2 regions of the Geobacillus sp. E263 genome follow, and region 1 is predicted to be linked to the other one. Evidence: riboswitches for the same ligand, from Rfam matches in the RefSeq annotation. Region 1 holds a riboswitch; the other holds the start of a gene.
The links. A riboswitch is a leader RNA that binds a small molecule or an ion and turns the genes downstream of it on or off. The one in region 1 is predicted to bind FMN.
Positions count from the first base shown of each region.

Region 2: linked by a shared signal. The riboswitch ahead of FNL97_RS09290 (ECF transporter S component) and the one ahead of ribD (bifunctional diaminohydroxyphosphoribosylaminopyrimidine deaminase/5-amino-6-(5-phosphoribosylamino)uracil reductase RibD) in region 1 are both predicted to bind FMN.

Region 1 covers NZ_CP041632.1:1,163,440-1,172,907, reverse strand. Annotated here, with positions in the region: gene FNL97_RS06040 (segregation/condensation protein A) at 1-240, opposite strand, end outside; gene FNL97_RS06035 (DUF309 domain-containing protein) at 367-882, shown strand; gene FNL97_RS06030 (GNAT family N-acetyltransferase) at 898-1,245, opposite strand; gene ribH (6,7-dimethyl-8-ribityllumazine synthase) at 1,369-1,833, opposite strand; gene FNL97_RS06020 (bifunctional 3,4-dihydroxy-2-butanone-4-phosphate synthase/GTP cyclohydrolase II) at 1,907-3,100, opposite strand; gene ribE (riboflavin synthase) at 3,122-3,769, opposite strand; gene ribD (bifunctional diaminohydroxyphosphoribosylaminopyrimidine deaminase/5-amino-6-(5-phosphoribosylamino)uracil reductase RibD) at 3,785-4,870, opposite strand; FMN riboswitch at 5,247-5,381, opposite strand; gene FNL97_RS06005 (peptidylprolyl isomerase) at 5,678-6,118, opposite strand; gene FNL97_RS06000 (DUF1002 domain-containing protein) at 6,268-7,149, shown strand; gene lysA (diaminopimelate decarboxylase) at 7,195-8,514, opposite strand; gene FNL97_RS05990 (spore germination protein) at 8,723-9,468, opposite strand, start outside.
Region 2 covers NZ_CP041632.1:1,779,206-1,788,673, reverse strand. Annotated here, with positions in the region: gene FNL97_RS09335 (DegV family protein) at 1-453, shown strand, start outside; gene FNL97_RS09330 (SCO family protein) at 477-1,043, shown strand; gene FNL97_RS09325 (SGNH/GDSL hydrolase family protein) at 1,122-1,916, shown strand; gene FNL97_RS09320 (YpmS family protein) at 1,913-2,488, shown strand; gene FNL97_RS09315 (RsmF rRNA methyltransferase first C-terminal domain-containing protein) at 2,517-3,881, opposite strand; gene plsY (glycerol-3-phosphate 1-O-acyltransferase PlsY) at 3,923-4,516, opposite strand; gene FNL97_RS09305 (OsmC family protein) at 4,709-5,134, shown strand; partial or broken gene FNL97_RS09300 (metallophosphoesterase family protein) at 5,165-5,716, shown strand; gene pepT (peptidase T) at 5,883-7,115, opposite strand; FMN riboswitch at 7,280-7,413, shown strand; gene FNL97_RS09290 (ECF transporter S component) at 7,570-8,151, shown strand; gene FNL97_RS09285 (sulfite oxidase-like oxidoreductase) at 8,682-9,287, opposite strand.

The DNA.
Region 1 (9,468 bases):
TTCATGTTTTGGCAGCAACATTTTGCTTTTAATCGCCAAAAGCGTTGCCGCCATCACCAAATATTCACTTGCGATATCCAGCTGCAATTCTTGCATCGCATGAATATATGCCATATATTGCTCGGTAATTTGCGCAACAGGAATATCATAAATATCGATTTCATAACGATTAATTAAATGCAACAAAAGATCGAGCGGACCTTCAAACGCATCAATTTTCACATTATATTGCACGTTCATCCCACCATTTTCATTACGCTATCGTTAAGTATAGACGATCATCTAACATTGTCCAAGCAAATTTTTCACGTCTAATATGATACAATTGATACAATACGGATACAACAATAGAAAGGTTGTGAAACGATGTATCCTGACGCTTATATCCGCTATTTAATTCATTTTCATACAGACCGTGATTATTTTGAATGTCATGAAATATTAGAAGAGCATTGGAAAAAAGACGGCTACAAAAAAGTATGGGTCGTGCTTATTCAAATTGCCGTAGCGCTGTACCATCATCGCCGCGGCAACGGTCAGGGGGCGCTGCGTATGATGCGAAAAGCGCTATCACTTTTACAAAAAGAACAAAAAGCGGTTCGCGAGTTAGGGTTAGATGAACAGCGGCTTGCCAAACAGCTGGAACGTTATATCGAACGTATAGCACAAAACGAGGCTTATAAAAGCATCGAGCTGCCTGTTTGCGATGAAACATTGCGGAAAATGTGTCAAGCGATATGCGATGAGCGCGGGCTTTCTTGGGGAAAAGCAAGTGACATGAACGATGTATTTTTAATTCATAAACATAAATTGCGCGACCGCTCAGATGTGATCGCGGCACGAGAACAAAAGAAAAAGAGCAAAGAGCTGCCGAACCAATGAACGGCAGCTCTTTCGTTAAAACTCACATTTATCCAAAAAAGACGCGGTAAATTCATTTGCCTGCAACCGATGGTTAGGATACATCTCCTTTAACGCTTTCACCATTTGTTTGCCAATACCTTGATGACGGTGTGAAGGATTTACACTAATATGTTGAATTTCAACAGTGTCCTCATCGAGCAATAGCACTCCGATAATGCCAATAATATCCTCGTTCTCTTTCCATAAAAACAGTTGCCAATCATCGTTTGTTTCGTACTGTTTGATCGTTTGCTGCAGTTTTTTTAAGTCTTTTTCTGTCGGCATGAACGACAGAAGACCCATAGCTATTTTCTCATAGTTTTTTCGATAACGAATCAGCATAAAAACTCCCTCATTACCGACAAAGACTTTTCTAAAATAGAAAAGTGCTTTCGTCATTTTCTCATTACGTATTATAAACGTTCTTAATTATATTGTGAACTCTTTCATGCATTTTTACACAAATCAAGCAAGCGAGCGGAGAAGATTTGCCATCTCAATGGCGCTTACCGCTGCTTCCCATCCTTTATTTCCTGCCTTTGTTCCGGCGCGTTCAATCGCCTGATCAATCGTATCTGTCGTTAATACTCCAAATATAACCGGTGTTCCCGTTGATAAAGCTGCGTGGGAAACCCCTTTTGCTACTTCATTGCATACGTAATCGTAATGGCTTGTCGCCCCGCGAATGACCGCGCCAAGCGCAATGACGGCATCATATTGCCTCGATTCGGCTAATTTTTTCGCTATAAGCGGAATTTCAAACGCTCCTGGCACCCATGCTACTGTCACATCGTTTTCATTGACCCCGTGCCGTTTGAGGCCATCCATGGCGCCAGATAATAACTTGCTCGTAATAAATTCATTAAAACGGGAAATGACAATGGCAATTTTTAATCCTGTACCGACTAAATTTCCTTCCATTACTTTCATCGCAAATCCTCCTATCTTTTCCGCCCACCGTATTCATCATAATACAAAAAAGCAAAAATGGCGAACATGTTTTTTAAAAATGCAACATATGTCCTAATTTTTCATACTTCGTCCGCAAGTATTTTTCATTTTCCTTGTTCGCCGGCATTTGCAGTGGAACACGCTCAACGACTTCAAGGCCGTGTCCTTTTAATCCAGTGATTTTCCGCGGATTATTTGTCAATAGTCGCATTTTCGTCACGCCGAGATCTTTTAAAATTTGCGCGCCAATCCCATAGTCGCGCAAATCGGCAGGGAATCCAAGCCTTTCATTTGCTTCCACCGTATCATAGCCTTGCTCTTGCAGCTTATACGCGCGCAATTTGTTGATTAACCCGATGCCGCGGCCTTCTTGACGCATATATAATAAAACGCCGCGGCCTTCTTCTTCAATTTGGCGGAGCGCCGCATGAAGCTGCGGTCCGCAATCACAACGGCAGGAGCCAAACACATCGCCTGTTAAGCATTCGGAATGAACCCGAACAAGGATTGGTTCATCTGGAATGATTTCGCCTTTCACTAATGCAACATGCTCTTTCCCATCAACAATATTTGTATAGCCAATTGCTTTAAACTTGCCAAACTCTGTTGGAAGCATCACTTCTACTTCGCGTTTCACTAATTTTTCTTTTCGGCTCCGATACTCGATTAAATCTTTAATCGTGATCATTTTCAAATCAAATTCATCAGCGATTTTTCTTAAATCCGAAACACGCGCCATCGTGCCATCCTCTTTAATGATTTCGCAAATCACACCAGCCGGCTTTGCACCACATAATCGTGCTAAATCAACCGCCGCTTCCGTATGGCCGGCGCGCCGCAATACGCCTCCTTTTTTCGCCACAAGTGGAAAAACGTGCCCAGGACGTTTAAAATCGCTCGCTTTCGCATTCGGATCTAACAGCGCTTGAATCGTCATCGAACGTTCATAAGCGCTAATGCCTGTTGTCGTTGATTTATAATCAATGCTAACCGTAAAAGCAGTGCCATGAGAATCCGTATTATGATTGACCATTGGGGCTAAATCAAGCTTATCGGCTAATTCTTCCGTAATCGGAACGCAAACAAGGCCGCGTCCGTATTTAATCATAAAATTAATCACTTCTGGGGTCGCTTTTTCCGCCAATGCGACAAAATCTCCTTCGTTTTCACGATCCTCGTCATCACATACAATAATGACTTTCCCTTGCATCAATTCATAAATCGCTTCTTCGATCGTGTCAAACATCGTCAGCTCCTCCTTTATTGCTTACTTAAAACCGTGCCGTTCTAAAAATTCAAGCGTAATCGCCGACTTCGGTTCTTCTTTCTTTCCTTCCATGAACTGGGCAACATATTTTCCGATGACATCACATTCGATATTGACAATATCTCCTGGTTGTTTATCGCCTAAAATCGTTTCCGTGCGCGTATGCGGAATGAGTGAAATCGTAAACGTGTCATCGGTGAGTCCGAAGATCGTTAAACTCGTTCCATCGACAGCGACAGACCCTTTTAAAATCATATATTTCCGCAATTCCTGCGGGATTTTAATTTCATAATACACCGCATTCGCCGATGGCCATTTACGAATGATTTCACCGATGCCGTCGACATGTCCGGAAACGAAGTGACCGCCAAAACGGCCGTTGGCTGCCATCGCCCGTTCTAAATTCACTTTCGAACCTTTTGTTAACGTGCGCAGCGATGTGGCTCTTACCGTTTCCGGCATCACATCAACGGTAAACGATCGGTCCGTAAACGACGTTACGGTCAAACAAACTCCGTTGACCGCGATGCTGTCCCCAAGATGAACGTCTTCTAAAACTTTTTTTGCTCCAATCGTCATCACAATCGCTTCGCCTGACTGTCTCATTTGCTCGATCGTACCGACTTCCTCAATAATTCCTGTAAACATCGTGTACTCACCCTTTTATTTTGGTATTGCGACGATTTTTATATCTGGCCCGATCGTCTCTACTCGCCGAATTTCTAGCTGCATAACGTCAGCCATGCCGGCAAAACCAATTCCCCCTATTGGCGTTGGCGCTTGTTTTCCGCCAATGATCTTCGGAGCAAAGTATGCGACGATTTCATTAACTGCCTTGGCGCGCACGAAACTATCATGCACGTGTGATCCGCCTTCAACAAAAAGGGAAGTAATTCGTTTCTCACCAAGTACGCGCAGCAATTCATCTATATCAATATGCGGCTTTTTCATGGAAATAATTTGTACATTTTCTTTCTCATACCGCTTCCTTTTTTCAACGCTGATTTCACTGCCGACAACAATCCACGTTTCCGCTTGGCCATCATTGAGAATGTTTGCATCAAGCGGCGTGCGCAAATGCGTATCTAAAACGATGCGTATCGGATTTTTTCCACCTTCGGGAAGCCTTACGGTTAAACTTGGATTATCCGCAATAACGGTGTTTACCCCAACAAGAATCGCATCATGCACCGCCCGATAGCGATGCACATCTTCCCGGGCCGCTTCGGATGTAATCCATTTGCTTTCTCCGGTTGTCGTTGCAATTTTTCCATCAAGACTGCTTGCATATTTTAGCGTCACAAACGGCATTTTTGTCGCAATGTAGTGGAAAAACACGCGGTTTAACTCATCCGCTTCCTCTTTCAGCACCCCAAGCTTCACGTCAATTCCCGCACTCCTTAGTTTTTCGATGCCTTTACCGGCTACGAGCGGGTTCGGATCTGTCGTCGCAATGACAACGCGTTGAACACCTGTTTCCACTAATAAATCGGCGCAAGGGGGCGTTTTCCCATAATGACTGCACGGCTCCAGCGTTACATAAACGGTAGATCCTTTCGCTTTTTCTCCCGCCATACGGATGGCATGTACCTCCGCGTGCGGCTCCCCTGCTTTCAAATGGGCGCCAAATCCGACAATTTCTCCATCTTTCACCACAACAGCGCCGACAACCGGATTAGGAGACGTTTGTCCAATTCCTGCTTTGGCGATTTCGATTGCTAGGCGCATATACTGTTCATCGTTTCGCATGGCGCTGCCTCCTTTTTTGGCATAAAGAAAACCCTAGGTCCAAAGTCCTAGGGCAGGATTATGCAGAATCACAATGATTGCATTTTTGCGTACTAAAAAACGGCATTATATAAGCGGGGAAGCAAGTTTTTCAGTTGTGTGAAAGAATATGTCTGTTTTTAGCCACAATTCATACAAAGACACGTTATCCAAAAAATAACTTAGACAGCTTTCTTTGTTGAAATATGGAAAAAATAACTCACATATTGCGAAAACGCCATTTATTCGCTACTCCACATAGCTATCCCCGCTAAATATCGCGTTCTATATTTTGGAAAGCGGAGTTGCGACAAACGAAACCGCTCCTTATCTAATATAGTACGGCCATGTGCATCTTGTGATCCTTCTCCCATCCAGACTATACTGTCGGCTCCGGAATTGCACCGGATCGTGCCTATACGGCTCGCGGGCTGAGAAGTGACAGCACTTCATCACCGCCGGTCGGGAATTTCACCCTGCCCCGAAGGATACGAACAATATGGAATTTTTTATTATTATATCACACAAAAGCGGTTTGTCTATTCTTCCTTGATTGTGAAAATAAAAGTGAGGAGATTCGGCGCAAAAATGACCGCTTTTCACTATTTTGCAATAAACATCCAATAAATAACTCCCCACAAAAAGCTTGCTCCTAATAAAAGAAAAAATAGTATCCAATTGTTCCTCCTCATCATTTCACCTCTTGCCACTTTTTCATGTATGTATAAATTTACGGTCCATCATTTTATAAAAAAGACTTAACAGCGCCTCTGTTAGTCTTTTTCATCCTTATTCCTCATCAAACACTTTTACTTCTTTCATGACATCGCCGTTTTTCATCGATTTTACAACGTCCATTCCCGATGTTACTTGGCCAAATACGGTATGTACCCCCTCTAAGTGCGGCTGTGGTTCATGAACGATGAAAAATTGGCAGCTTCCTGTATCGCGGCCGCGGTGCGCCATCGAAATCGCCCCAGTCACATGTTTATGCGGGTTGTTATCTGTTTCGCACGGAATCGTATAGCCGGCATCCCCCGTTCCGTTGCCATACGGGCACCCTCCTTGGCTGACAAAACCAGGAATGACGCGGTGGAACGTCAAACCGTTATAAAATCCTTCATTTGCTAATTTTTCGAAATTTGCTACCGTAATCGGCGCTTCATTTGGAAATAGTTCAAACTCGATTTTTTTCCCATTTTCCATTAAGATATATCCTTTTTTCGCCATATATAAACAGCTCCTTTTTGATGATAACGCACCACTATCATATCATTATTGCTAATATAAAAAAAGTAATATAATGATGAGTAGAAAAAAGCAAACAGAAACGCTATAATCAAGTTATCCTTACAAAGGAGGCTGGCATTGTGAAACGAATGTTGATAGGGTGTCTGCTTGCATCGTTGCTATTTACATTTCCTGCCATGGCAGCAGCAGATGCGGCAGAAGGCGATGTGATTATTACATTAGGCGAAAATTTAACCGAACAGCAAAAGCAACAAATTTTAAATGAAATGAATGCTCCGGACAATGCACAAATCATTACGGTTTCTAACGCGGAAGAACATAAATATCTCGATGGTCTTATTCCAAAAGCGCAAATCGGAACGAGAGCAATTTCCTCATCGATGATTACGATCGGTGCGAAAGGCTCTGGGTTGGACGTAGAAACTCATAATATCACATGGGTAACAGAAGAAATGTACACAAACGCCCTGATTACAGCGGGAGTGAAAGATGCGAAAATTTATGTCACTGCTCCGTTTGCAGTGTCCGGTACGGCTGCGTTAACCGGATTAATGAAGGCATACGAAGTCTCTTCCGATCAAGTCATTCCTGAGGATGTAAAAAAAGTGGCTACGGAGGAAATGGTCAAAACCGCAAAACTTGGGGAATCTATCGGAACGGATAAAGCGGTTGCCCTTCTTGCGAAAATTAAAGAAGAAATCGCAAATAATCCGCCGCAAACGGATGCCGATTTGCGCGCGCTTATTGAAAAAATCGCAAAAGACCTCGGAATTACGTTAACGGAAGATGAAATAAACAGTTTAATTTCGTTATTCAATAAAATGAAAAACGCTAATATCGATTGGAATCAAGTCAATGATCAATTAAGCAAAGCGAAAGATAAATTATCCACGTTCCTTCAATCAGAAGAAGGAAAAACATTTATTCAAAACATTATCGACATTTTAAAAGAAATTTGGAACGCCATTAAATCAGCGTTTACTTCTTCCGAGCCGCAAAACAATCAATAAGGAAAAAGCGCCCAAACGTTTTTTGGGCGCTTTTTATTTGCAAACTTACTTATTCACTTTTGTTTTAAGCGGTACATCAAGCCGCACTAAATCTTCATACGTTTCCCGTTTAACAACGAGTTGTGCTTCTCCATTTTCCACAAACACGACAGCTGGACGTGGAATGCGGTTATAGTTGTTCGCCATCGAATAGCCATACGCCCCAGTGCAAAAAACGGCTAAATAATCGCCAGGGGATGCTTTTGGCAGCGGCAAATCCCAAATAAGCATATCTCCTGATTCACAACACTTCCCGGCGATGGCGACAATCTCATTTTTTTCGTCCAACACTCGATTCGCTAACACCGCTTCATACTTCGCATCATATAGCGCCGGGCGGATATTGTCGCTCATCCCTCCGTCTACCGCAACGTAATGACGGACATTCGGCACATCTTTGCGCGAACCGATCGAATAAATCGTCGTTCCCGCATCGCCGACAAGGGAGCGTCCCGGCTCAATCCAGATTTCTGGCATTGGAATATTTTTTTCGCTTGCTTGTTTTTTTACTTCCTCTACAATTTGGTCGACGTATTCCGAGACAGGAATCGGGTCGTCATCACTCGTATAGCGAATGCCAAATCCACCGCCAAGATTGACAACCGTTGGAATAAATCCGTACGTTTCCTTCCACTGACCAATTTTTTGGAAAATTTTTTGTGCCGCCAACACAAATCCTGTCGTTTCGAAAATTTGCGAACCGATATGGCAGTGAATTCCCATTACGGAAAAATGCGGGGAAGATAGCGCTTTTTGCAGCGCTTCATCTGCTTGGCCATTGTTCAAATCAAACCCAAATTTTGAATCTTCCTGACCGGTTAAAATATAATCGTGCGTATGCGCCTCCACACCAGGGGTGACTCTTAGTAAAATCGCCGTTTTTTTTCCGTACTGCTTGCTTAGTTGTTCCAACAATTCCAGTTCATAAAAGTTATCGACAACAATGCATCCGACTCCATGGTCAAGGGCCATCATTAATTCGTCGCGACTTTTATTATTTCCATGAAAATGGATGCGTTCTGGCGGAAATCCCGCTTGCAATGCTGTATACAGCTCTCCTCCTGACACTACATCCAACGATAATCCTTCTTCTTCTGCTAACTGAACCATCGCAATGGAAGAAAATGCCTTGCTTGCATAGGCAACTTGTGCTTTGACGCCATGTTTTTGAAACGCTTCTTTAAACCCCCGCGCACGCTCACGAATGAGTGCCACATCATAAATATACAATGGTGTTCCATATTCTTTCGCTAAATCAACGGTATCGACACCGCCAATTTCTAAATGCCCCTTGTCATTGACACGGCTTGTTCCATGAAAAAACATACGAACCCCTCATTCCCGCAAAATAAAAATTATCAAACCGCATTAATTTATGCATGCAGAAAGCAAAAAAAGACAGTTAGCATGAGGTATAACTGTCTTTTGAAGAAAAAAGATTACGTATAAAGTATCATAATTATAAAAAAGTTGCAACTTCTAAGCGTGTTGATGAGCCAATAATAATCGGTCCTTTGAGCGGCTTTTTGCAAATTTATGATGGTTGCCTGCGGCGGTTTTGCGGATGGACGATGCTCGGTCTTACTTTTGCTCCCGCTACAGAACGACGGACGATAATTTGCATAAAAGCGGCCGGATCAAACGGAATAAACGGCCATAAGTACGGCGTGTTTAATGAACGAATTCGAATCAGCAGAAGCAAATAAACCGTTGTGCCGATCACAAGCCCTGGCACTTTAAACAATGCCACCGCAATGACAAGAAACAATCGTGATATTTTATTCGCAATGCTCAACTCATAGCTTGGTGTCGCAAACGAACCGATGGCGGAAACAGAAATATATAAAATTACTTCCGGGACAAACAATCCGACATTGATCGCAATTTCTCCGATTAACACCGCGGCGATTAAGCCCATTGCGGTAGAAAGCGGCGTTGGGGTATGAATCGCTGCCATGCGGAGAAACTCAATTCCAAAGTCGGCTATTAAAACTTGTATGATAACTGGGATATTCGTCTGTTTGTTTGGCCCGATAAACGCCCATTTATCCGGCAACAAAGATGGTTCCAGTACGAACAGCACCCAAAGCGGCAATAAAAATAGTGATGTCAAAATGCCTAAAAAGCGCACCCAGCGTACAAATGTCCCGACCGCTGGAGATTGCCGATATTCTTCGGCATGTTGCACATGATGAAAAAACGTAGTAGGAGTTATAATCACGCTTGGTGACGTATCTACCATAATTAATACATGTCCTTCAAGCAAATGAGTGGCAGCAA
Region 2 (9,468 bases), 620 kb from region 1:
GCGCAACAGGCAAGACTGGGGAAAAGTGTGGAGGAAATTGTAAGCCGTCTGCGCGACGTCCGTCGCTGTACGCGATTGTACGTCACAGTCGATACATTAGACAACCTCGTAAAAGGCGGTCGTATTGGCCGTGGAAGAGCATTGATCGGTTCGCTTTTAAACATTAAACCGATTGCAGCGCTTGTCGATGGAATGTATACACCGATTGCGAAAGCGCGCAGTTATTCACAAATGATCAAATATTTGACCAATCAATTTATTCAAGATATATCCAATAAAACGATTCGATCTGTCGGGATCGCCCATGCCGATGCGCTTGCATTAGCAGAACGTCTGAAACAATCGATTATCGAAGCGACTGGATATCATCAAATTGATATTGTTCAGACAACGCCGGTGATTTCGATCCATACCGGACCGGGAGCTATTGGTCTCATGTATTACGCAGAATAAAAGAAAAACGGGTGAAGAGAAAGATGAAGCGAATCGTCGTTCTTCTTGTCATCGTACTTCTTGCTGCATGTGGAAAAACAATTCCTGATGCAAAAAATTGGCCGATTGATGATTTTACATTTACCGATCAAAATGGAAAGCCATTCGGTTTAAAAGATTTAAAGGGAAAGGTATGGGTCGCCGACTTTATTTTTACCAATTGCGAGACTGTTTGTCCGCCAATGACAGCCCATATGGCTAAGTTGCAAAAAAAGGCGAAAGAAAAAGGGCTTGATGTTGAATTTGTCTCATTTAGTGTTGATCCAGAAGTAGATACACCGGAAAAGTTAAAAGAGTATGTGAAAAAGTTTAACGGTGATGTATCAAATTGGCATTTGCTTACAGGATACAGCCAGCAAGAAATTGAGAAATTTGCCGAGAAAAACTTTAAAACGATTGTACAAAAACCGAAAAACGAGGATCAAGTGATCCATGGAACAGAGTTTTATCTTGTTGACCAAAACGGTACGATTGTCCAAACTTATAGTGGGGTGCAAGATGTTCCATATGAAAAAATTTTAGAGCATATTGAGATTTTGCAATCGTCATAAAAGGCAAAAATGTAGATACATTTTTGCCTTTTCGTGTTTTCTTCATGTGTGTTTACAAGGTAAGGCAGGTGTAGAATAATGAAAAAATGGGGATTGATTTTTTTATTGTTGCTCTATTGCGCGGGCTGTTCTTCCGAGCAGGCAATCAACGCTGCCAGCTTGCCTGAACGGCAAATAAAGCTGACACCGCGTACGGTTGCTAATGATTTTTTTCCAAAAGATATTCGCGTGCTCGCTCTTGGCGATTCGCTAACAGAGGGAGTAGGGGATCATGAACAAAAAGGCGGATATGTTTCTCGGTTGCGCCAACAATTATTACAGCATAAAGGGGTGCGAACGCTCTCGGTCATCAATTTTGGAAAGCGAGGGTTACGGATTTCCAAGCTTGATGATGTTGTCCATGAGCACGCAAACGAAGTCCGACAGGCGGATCTTATTTTCATCACCATCGGCGGCAATGACATGATGAAAATTGTTCGCTCCCATTTTTTTGATTTATCGTATGCTTTGTTTGAGAAGGAACAAAAACGATTTGCCAAGCGGTTGGATCATCTTTTGGCAATGATTCGCACATATAACCAACATGCTACTATTGTTCTTGTCGGCTTATACAATCCATTTTCTAACTTGCTTCCAAATATTCCGGAAATCAACGATGTGATTGAGCTATGGAATAATGGGAGCAAAGCGGTGTTGGCGCGCTATGATCGGACGATTTTTGTCAATGTGAAAGATTTGTTTGATGGCCGGGATGATGTGTTATATAGCGACCAGTTTCATCCAAATGAAGTAGGGTATGAATTAATCGCAAGACGTGTGTATGAACAATTGCAGCAACACGAAGAAATGTGGTTAGGGAGTTTGGAACAATGAATTGGAAAAAATGGTTTTGGACATTGGTGGTATTGGATATTGCTGTTGTGATGCTTTTTGCTGTTTGGTTGTTTCAGCCGGCTAAACCGATATCGGTGCCGTCTCCGAAAAAAGTAAAAGGAGCCACGTTTACGGTATATTCGAACAAAGAACATTTGAATACGGTGATCAATGATTATATTCGTAAAAAAGCAAAAGACCATCCCGTGCAATATCGAGTTTGGCTTGATGATCGAGTGTATGTGGCAAGCAAGCTCCCTGTATTTGGCCGGGAGATGGACCTCGTCGTTTCTTTTATTCCGAAAGTGGTTAAAGGCGGAAATGTAGTGCTAGAAAGTCCGGAAATATCGCTGGGCGATTGGGAGCTTCCGGTCACGTACGTGTTAAGATATTTACGAAAACACGCGCCATTGCCAGATGAAGTGATCATTGATCCGAAGGTTAACCGCGTGTATGTGGAGCTTACTGATATTCGTTTCGGCAACGGTTATCAAGTTTCCGCTCGGAAAATTGATTTGGCAAAGGATGAAATTGTATTTACGCTGACGATTCCGACATCGGCAAAACAATAAGGGCCGCTTGTGAGCGCGCCCCTATTTATTAGTTGATTCGCAGTCCTTTCGGATAAAAGTTTTTCACCATACCTTTTACTTCTTTTCCCCACCCGAGCGGATAACCATCAACGGTCACAAGCAGCCAGCCGCGGTCTTCTCCCGTCTGAATCGTTTCTCCGCGCAAATATTTTAGACATTCTACGCTGTCGCTTGACAAGTCAAGGGAGTAACGAACGTCTTGCGGCTTTAGCGATAAGGCAAGTGCATGGTTCGGCTCAAACCGCTGCTTTTTCGCTTCTCCTAAGTGAAGACCTGCCCGCACGACTTTCAGGCCATCGAAATTCGGGCAGTGGTCAGGTAGGGCGAATAGATGGTGTTGAAAGGCATACATCGGTTTTTCGATTTCTGTTTGCAATACTTCTTGTTCAAACTGCCGATACTCGCGAACCATTTGTTTGGAGGCGTTTGGCTTGGCATAGCGTCCATTCCATGAAGGGGACGGGCCTGTTTTTTTTATTTTCGCGACAAAATGGCCTTCCCCTTTTAACGAATGCGGCCATAGCCGAGCCGTTCTCTCCATTTCCTCGAAGTTCGTGTTCGTCCATTCCCGTCTTCCCGGCTGAATGCCATGAACTTTTTCAATCGACAGCAATTCAAGATCATCATAGGTTTGTAAAAAAGCTTCTATGGTCTGTTCGTTTTCTTCCGGAGAAAACGTGCAAGTGGAATAGACGAGAATGCCGCCTTCTTTTAACATCTCGTATGCACAATCTAAAATATGCCGCTGTTTGATGGCGCATTGTTCGATGTGCGCTTGGCTCCAAAATTGTACAGCTTCTTCGTCTTTTCGAAACATGCCTTCCCCCGAGCATGGAGCATCTACTAAGATTTTGTCAAAAAAACCAGGGAAATATTTCGCGAGCTTTTCCGGTGTTTCATTCGTAACAAGCGCATTCGTAATCCCAAACCGCTCGATATTTTCCGATAGTGCTTTGACGCGCTTCGGATGAATTTCATTGGCGATAATCAGTCCTTGATTTTTCATCATTGCCGCAAGCTGCGTCGTTTTTCCGCCAGGTGCGGCGCAAAGGTCAAGAACAAACTCCCCTGGATTAGGCTTTAACACTTCAGCTACAAACATCGCGCTCGGCTCTTGGATATAATAGAGCCCTGCCGCGTGATACGGATGCTTTCCAGGTTGTTCGTGTGCGTCATAATAAAAACCAGTTGGGCAAAACGGAACGGGGGAAAGTGCAAACGGGACGAGCGTTAAAAACGTCTCGCGGTCGATTTTCAATGGATTGAACCGCAACCCGTTTGCTTTTTCTTCATGATAGGTGGAAAAAAAACGAGAAGCTTCATCTTCCAAAAGCCTCTCCATTTTTTCGATGAATTCGCTTGGTAATTTCAATGATCCAACTCCTTTCTTGCTGCTCAAAATAATAAGATCATTTATTTTCTGCCCAGCCACTTGATTTTTGGTTCCGTTTTGTTGACAATGCGTTTTATATTCGCGCGGTGGCGGTAAAAGATAAACGCCGTTAATAACGATACTGCGATCATTAGTGGAATGTCATCAGTAAAAAAGATGGTATAAATAACGGCATATACCCCGGCTAACATCGAAGATAACGAAACATACTTGGAAATATATAAAACAATGAAAAAGACAGTAAGAAGCGAAACGAACAAAAACGGTGAATAAAACAGCATCACACCTGCCGATGTTGCGACCGCTTTCCCGCCGCGGAATTTGGCAAAAATCGGATATGTATGTCCGATGACAGCGCACACTCCTGCTAACAGCGGATGTATGTGCACGGAGAACAATACAGGCAGGCTTGCCGCCAGCGTCCCTTTTAGCATATCTCCGCATGTGACGATCATTCCTGCTTTTACGCCAAGGACGCGAAATGTATTTGTCCCTCCTAGATTTCCGCTGCCATGCTCGCGAATATCGATTCCGTATCCTATTTTTCCGACAAGGAGCGCAAACGGAATCGATCCGAGAAGGTAAGCTGTGATCAAAATGAGTGCTTTTTCCATCAACCTCTCTACACCCTTTACTTATCAAATTTGTGCATGTTTTTATTTTACCATGCATGAAAAAAAACGCTAGAAGGAAAATAGAACATATCAACGGAAGGTATTTTTTTTGCATTTATTTTTTTGGCAAAGTAAACTAGATGATAACATGGTTATTTTATCGCTGGAACTGAAAGAGGAGGAAGAAAAGAAATGAAAACGAAAGTAACGTGGAACGGGCAAATGTCGTTTACAGGGATGAGCGCATCAGGAGTGCAAATTCCGATTGATGCTTCCAAAGAAGCAGGGGGACAAGATTCCGGGGCGAGACCGATGGAATTAATTTTACACGGGCTTGCCGGATGTACGGGAATTGATATTATATCGATCTTGACAAAAATGCGGCTTGAAGTTCGATCGTTTTATATAGAAGTGGAAGGAACCCGTGCGGACGATCATCCAAAACGGTTTACGGATATTCACATTCATTATGTGTTAGAAGGGGATTTGCCAGAAGACAAAGTCGTCCGCGCTATTCAATTGTCGAAAGAGAAGTACTGTTCTGTATCCCATTCGTTAAATGCTAATATTACGGCAAGCTACTCCATTAACGGTGTAGAAGGGAAAGAAAATTTGTAAAACGCTAAAGCCGTTGGCGTTCAATCAAAAAAAACCGGCTATTTTCGTGGCGCGGATTTTCCATACGTAAGCGCGAATGTAATCGATAAAAAGACAGGCAAACCGATTCTTCCACCTTATGTTATTAAAAAAGTGAAAGGAATACCGATTGGTTTTATCGGAGTAACTTTATCGGATACACCAAGCATCGTCATTCCAAGCGGTGTGGCTGGGTTTGCATTCAAGGATGAAGCGGAAGCGATTAACGAGGCGGTGAAACAACTAAAACGGCGGGGAGTGCGTGCAATCGTTGTCCTTGCACATAATCCAGGGGTTTCTAATAAAGATGGTTCCAACGCGAGTGGAGAAATTGTAGACATTGCGAAAACAGTGGATGATGAAGTCGACGTTATTTTTGCTGGTCATAATCATGCGTATTTAAACGCCGAAGTGGACGGCAAACTGCTTGTTCAATCATATTCTTATGGAACTGCTTTTTCGGATGTGGATTTAACCATTGATCGGCGGACAAAAGACGTTGTTGCGAAAAAAGCAGAAATTGTGACTACCTATCAAGATAGCATCAAACCTGATCCAAAGATTACGGAAGGGAAAAACCGCGAAGTAGGACCGGTCGATTTGGATGCGCTTATCCATTATATTCAACAGCTTCCTCAGCCATTTGATGCCCGAATCGAAGGGCGCATTCAACAGCTTCGCTAAATATGAAAAAGCTGGTTCCAAAGCGCCGTTGGAACCAGCTTTTCTGTTACGCTTTTTGCTCGAACAGCTTAATAATTTCAATAATGACGTTTGTTGCTTTGATCATGTTGTCGACGGAAATGTATTCATAGCGGCCGTGGAAGTTTTCGCCGCCCGTGAAAATATTTGGAGTCGGCAGCCCCATGTACGAAAGCTGCGACCCGTCCGTGCCGCCGCGGATCGGCGAAATTTTCGGTTCAATATTTAAGTTTTTCATCGCTTCATAGGCGATATCGACAACTTCGCGGACCGGTTCGATTTTTTCTCTCATGTTATAATATTGGTCTTTTATTTCGATCGCGATTCGCTCTTTTCCGTATTTTTCTTGCAGTTTTGCCGCGATTTCCCGCATTTTTGCTTTGCGCTCTTCAAATTGTTCGCGGTCAAAGTCGCGGATAATGTAATGAAGCGCTGTTTCTTCGACATTTCCTTGGAAGGAAAGCAAATGATAAAATCCTTCGTAGCCTTCCGTATGTTCCGGCGCTTCGTTGGCAGGAAGCTGTGCGTGAAATTCCATCGCGATTTTCATCGAGTTAATCATTTTGCCTTTGGCGGTGCCTGGATGAACATTTTTTCCCTTAAATTTGATTTTTGCCTCCGCAGCGTTAAAGCTTTCATACTCTAGTTCGCCAAGCGGACCGCCATCGACTGTGTACGCATATTTAGCACCGAACTTAGCGACGTCAAACTTATGCGGCCCTCTGCCGATTTCTTCATCCGGTGTAAACGCGACGCGCACTTTTCCGTGTTTAATTTCCGGATGTTGGATTAAGTAGGCCATCGCCGTCATAATTTCCGCGATTCCCGCTTTATTGTCCGCGCCAAGCAGCGTCGTGCCGTCAGTGGTGATTAATGTATGGCCTTTGTAGTTTGCAAGTTCCGGAAAATCTTTCGGCGAAAGCACAATATGTAGCGCCTCATTTAATATGATATCATTGCCATCGTAGTTTTCGACAATTTGCGGTTTTACATTGGCGCCGGTAAATTCGGGAGCCGTATCCATATGGGCTAAAAAGCCAATGGTTGGCACATCTTTATCGGTATTTGCGGGCAATGTTGCCATGATATAGCCGTTTTCGTCTATTGTTACTTCTTCCATGCCGATTGCTTTTAATTCTTCTACTAGCATTTTCGCTAGCGTCCATTGACCCGGAGTGGAGGGACAAGTATCACTGTTCGGGTCAGACTGGGTGTCAACTTGAACATACTTCGTAAAACGTTCAATGATTTCGTTTTTCATGATAGTCAGCTCCTTATTATTTACTATCTTTTTCCTTCTTTATTTTATCATAAAAATGAAAAATCATGTTGGTGTGAGAAAAAAGAGCATTCATATGCACTGCATTGATGATAGACATAACGCATAAAGAAATTATATAATAATATTAAAAAAATTATAATACGATTCATCTTCGGGGCAGGGTGAAATTCCCGACCGGCGGTGATGAAGCAATTTGCTTCTCAGCCCGCGAGCCGCATAGGCACGATCCGGTGCAATTCCGGAGCCGACAGTATAGTCTGGATGGGAGAAGATGAAGGTTTGCCGGCGTTCGAATGTTGCGCGATCGAACGTCTATTTGAGCATACCCTTTTTCTCCCTTAAGTGTGAACACTTAAGGGTTTTTTATTTGACGCTCAAAGTTGGCAGCCTTCTTCTTGTGAGGATGGATCACGAGAAGGAGAGGAGAATCGACATGAGAAAAATGAATATTCGCGCGCTTGTCTTAATTGGAGTGTTTAGCGCCATCTCGTATTTACTGATGCTGTTAAACTTTCCGCTTCCGCCATTTCCAAACTTTCTATTGGTGGATTTCAGCGATATTCCTGCATTGATCGCCGCGATTCTGTACGGACCGCTGGCGGGAGTGTCCGTTGAATTGCTGAAAAATGTGTTGAATTATTTCATGGTCGGCAGTCCTACCGGCGTTCCGGTCGGTCATATCGCCAACTTTATGGCCGGGATTACGTTTATTTTGCCGACATATTACGTATATCATAAAACAAAATCAAAAAAAGGAATGCTGGCTGGTTTAGTCATTGGCACCGCCGTTATGGCGCTGATGATGAGCGTATTGAACTACTACGTGTTTCTGCCGGCGTATACGATCTTTCTAGGAGCCCCGGCGATGAGCGCGCCGGAAACAAGGGCATTGGTTGTTTCGGCTATCTTGCCGTTTAACGCAGTAAAAGGCGCGATGATCACGATTGTATTTATGCTCTTGTTTGTCCGTTTGCACCAGTGGATGCAAAAACAAGCGGCAACGAATCATGCATAGTGCATATATGCAGCGAGGCTGCCTCAAAAGGCCGTTGAATCGACCTCTTGAGGCAGCCTCTTATTAAATAACCATGCTAAAGTTATTTTTTCTGCTTCTTAATATTCGCAAATATCAAGAAAGGGGAAAATTAGAATTTTTCGACTTCTTATCCCAATTACCTGAATTTTCAACCAAAGGAATGCAAGAACCACCTTTAAACAGCCAATACATTAAAAATAGGTTTTCTAATGAAAATATATGCTAAATGCAAAAAAGTAAAAACCTCGAATGATGCCAAGACAATAATGAAAAACTGGATAGAGCGTATAAAAAGGACAATGTAAAGGTTGAGAATGGGCAACATGGCAGTAAAAGAAAATCATTGTGTGCTCGTTTCTTCCGTGTATGAAGAGTGCAAAAAATAAAAAGAGATTGTCTTAGAAAAGACTCTTTCTCAGCTTGTCGACTTTGTCGGCAAGCTGAGAGGAACTCTAAAAAAGAAACTCTCGTTTTTTAGGAGTGAATACAATGAACTTTTCAAAAAAGTTTTACATATCGTTTGGATCGGCAAAGCGCTCTTCTTTAAACGGATTGGCCGTCATCGAATAGCCGCGCAGCTCCCAATATCCCGGTTCGTCTTTTTTCATAAACTGAATTCCGGATGCCCATTTCGCTCCTTTCCATAAATAAAACGTTGCGGGTGGAATAAAGCGAAGCGGATAGCCGTGTTTTGGAGAAATATCTTGCCAGTCATGATGTTTGTCTTTCCAGCGATACACAAACAGCGCGTCATCGCCCATAAGCGCCTCGAGCGGCAAGTTCGCCGAATAGCCGAAGCGGTCTCCTTTTAAGTAGCCATAAATTTTCACGTATTTCACATCTGGGGCCAGTTCAACAAAGCGCAAAAACTCGCGAAAGGCAATCCCCTCAAATGTCGTATCAAACTTTGACCATGTCGTCACACAATGCATATCAATCGTCGATATCGTTTTCGGCAGCTCCATCACCTGCCGGTAAGATAGCGAAACTTCCTCTTTTACATCCCCAAACAAACGAAAATCCCATGTTTCTTCATCGAACTGGTATACATCCCCCTCATGGAGAATCGGCCATTTTTCCGTTTCAAATTGGCCTGGCGGCAGCTGTTTTGTCAATGGCGTGCACCCTTTCTATGTATTGTTTATATAAATAAAATGATACGTTGAGAAAGCGGCGTTCGCAACTATATAGGCAGGAAATAATCGGATAGAGATAGAATAGACGAATAAGTTTATACTAGGGGGATATAAAATGGCGCACGTGGCATCTTTTGTTACATTTTTTCATAAAAAATAT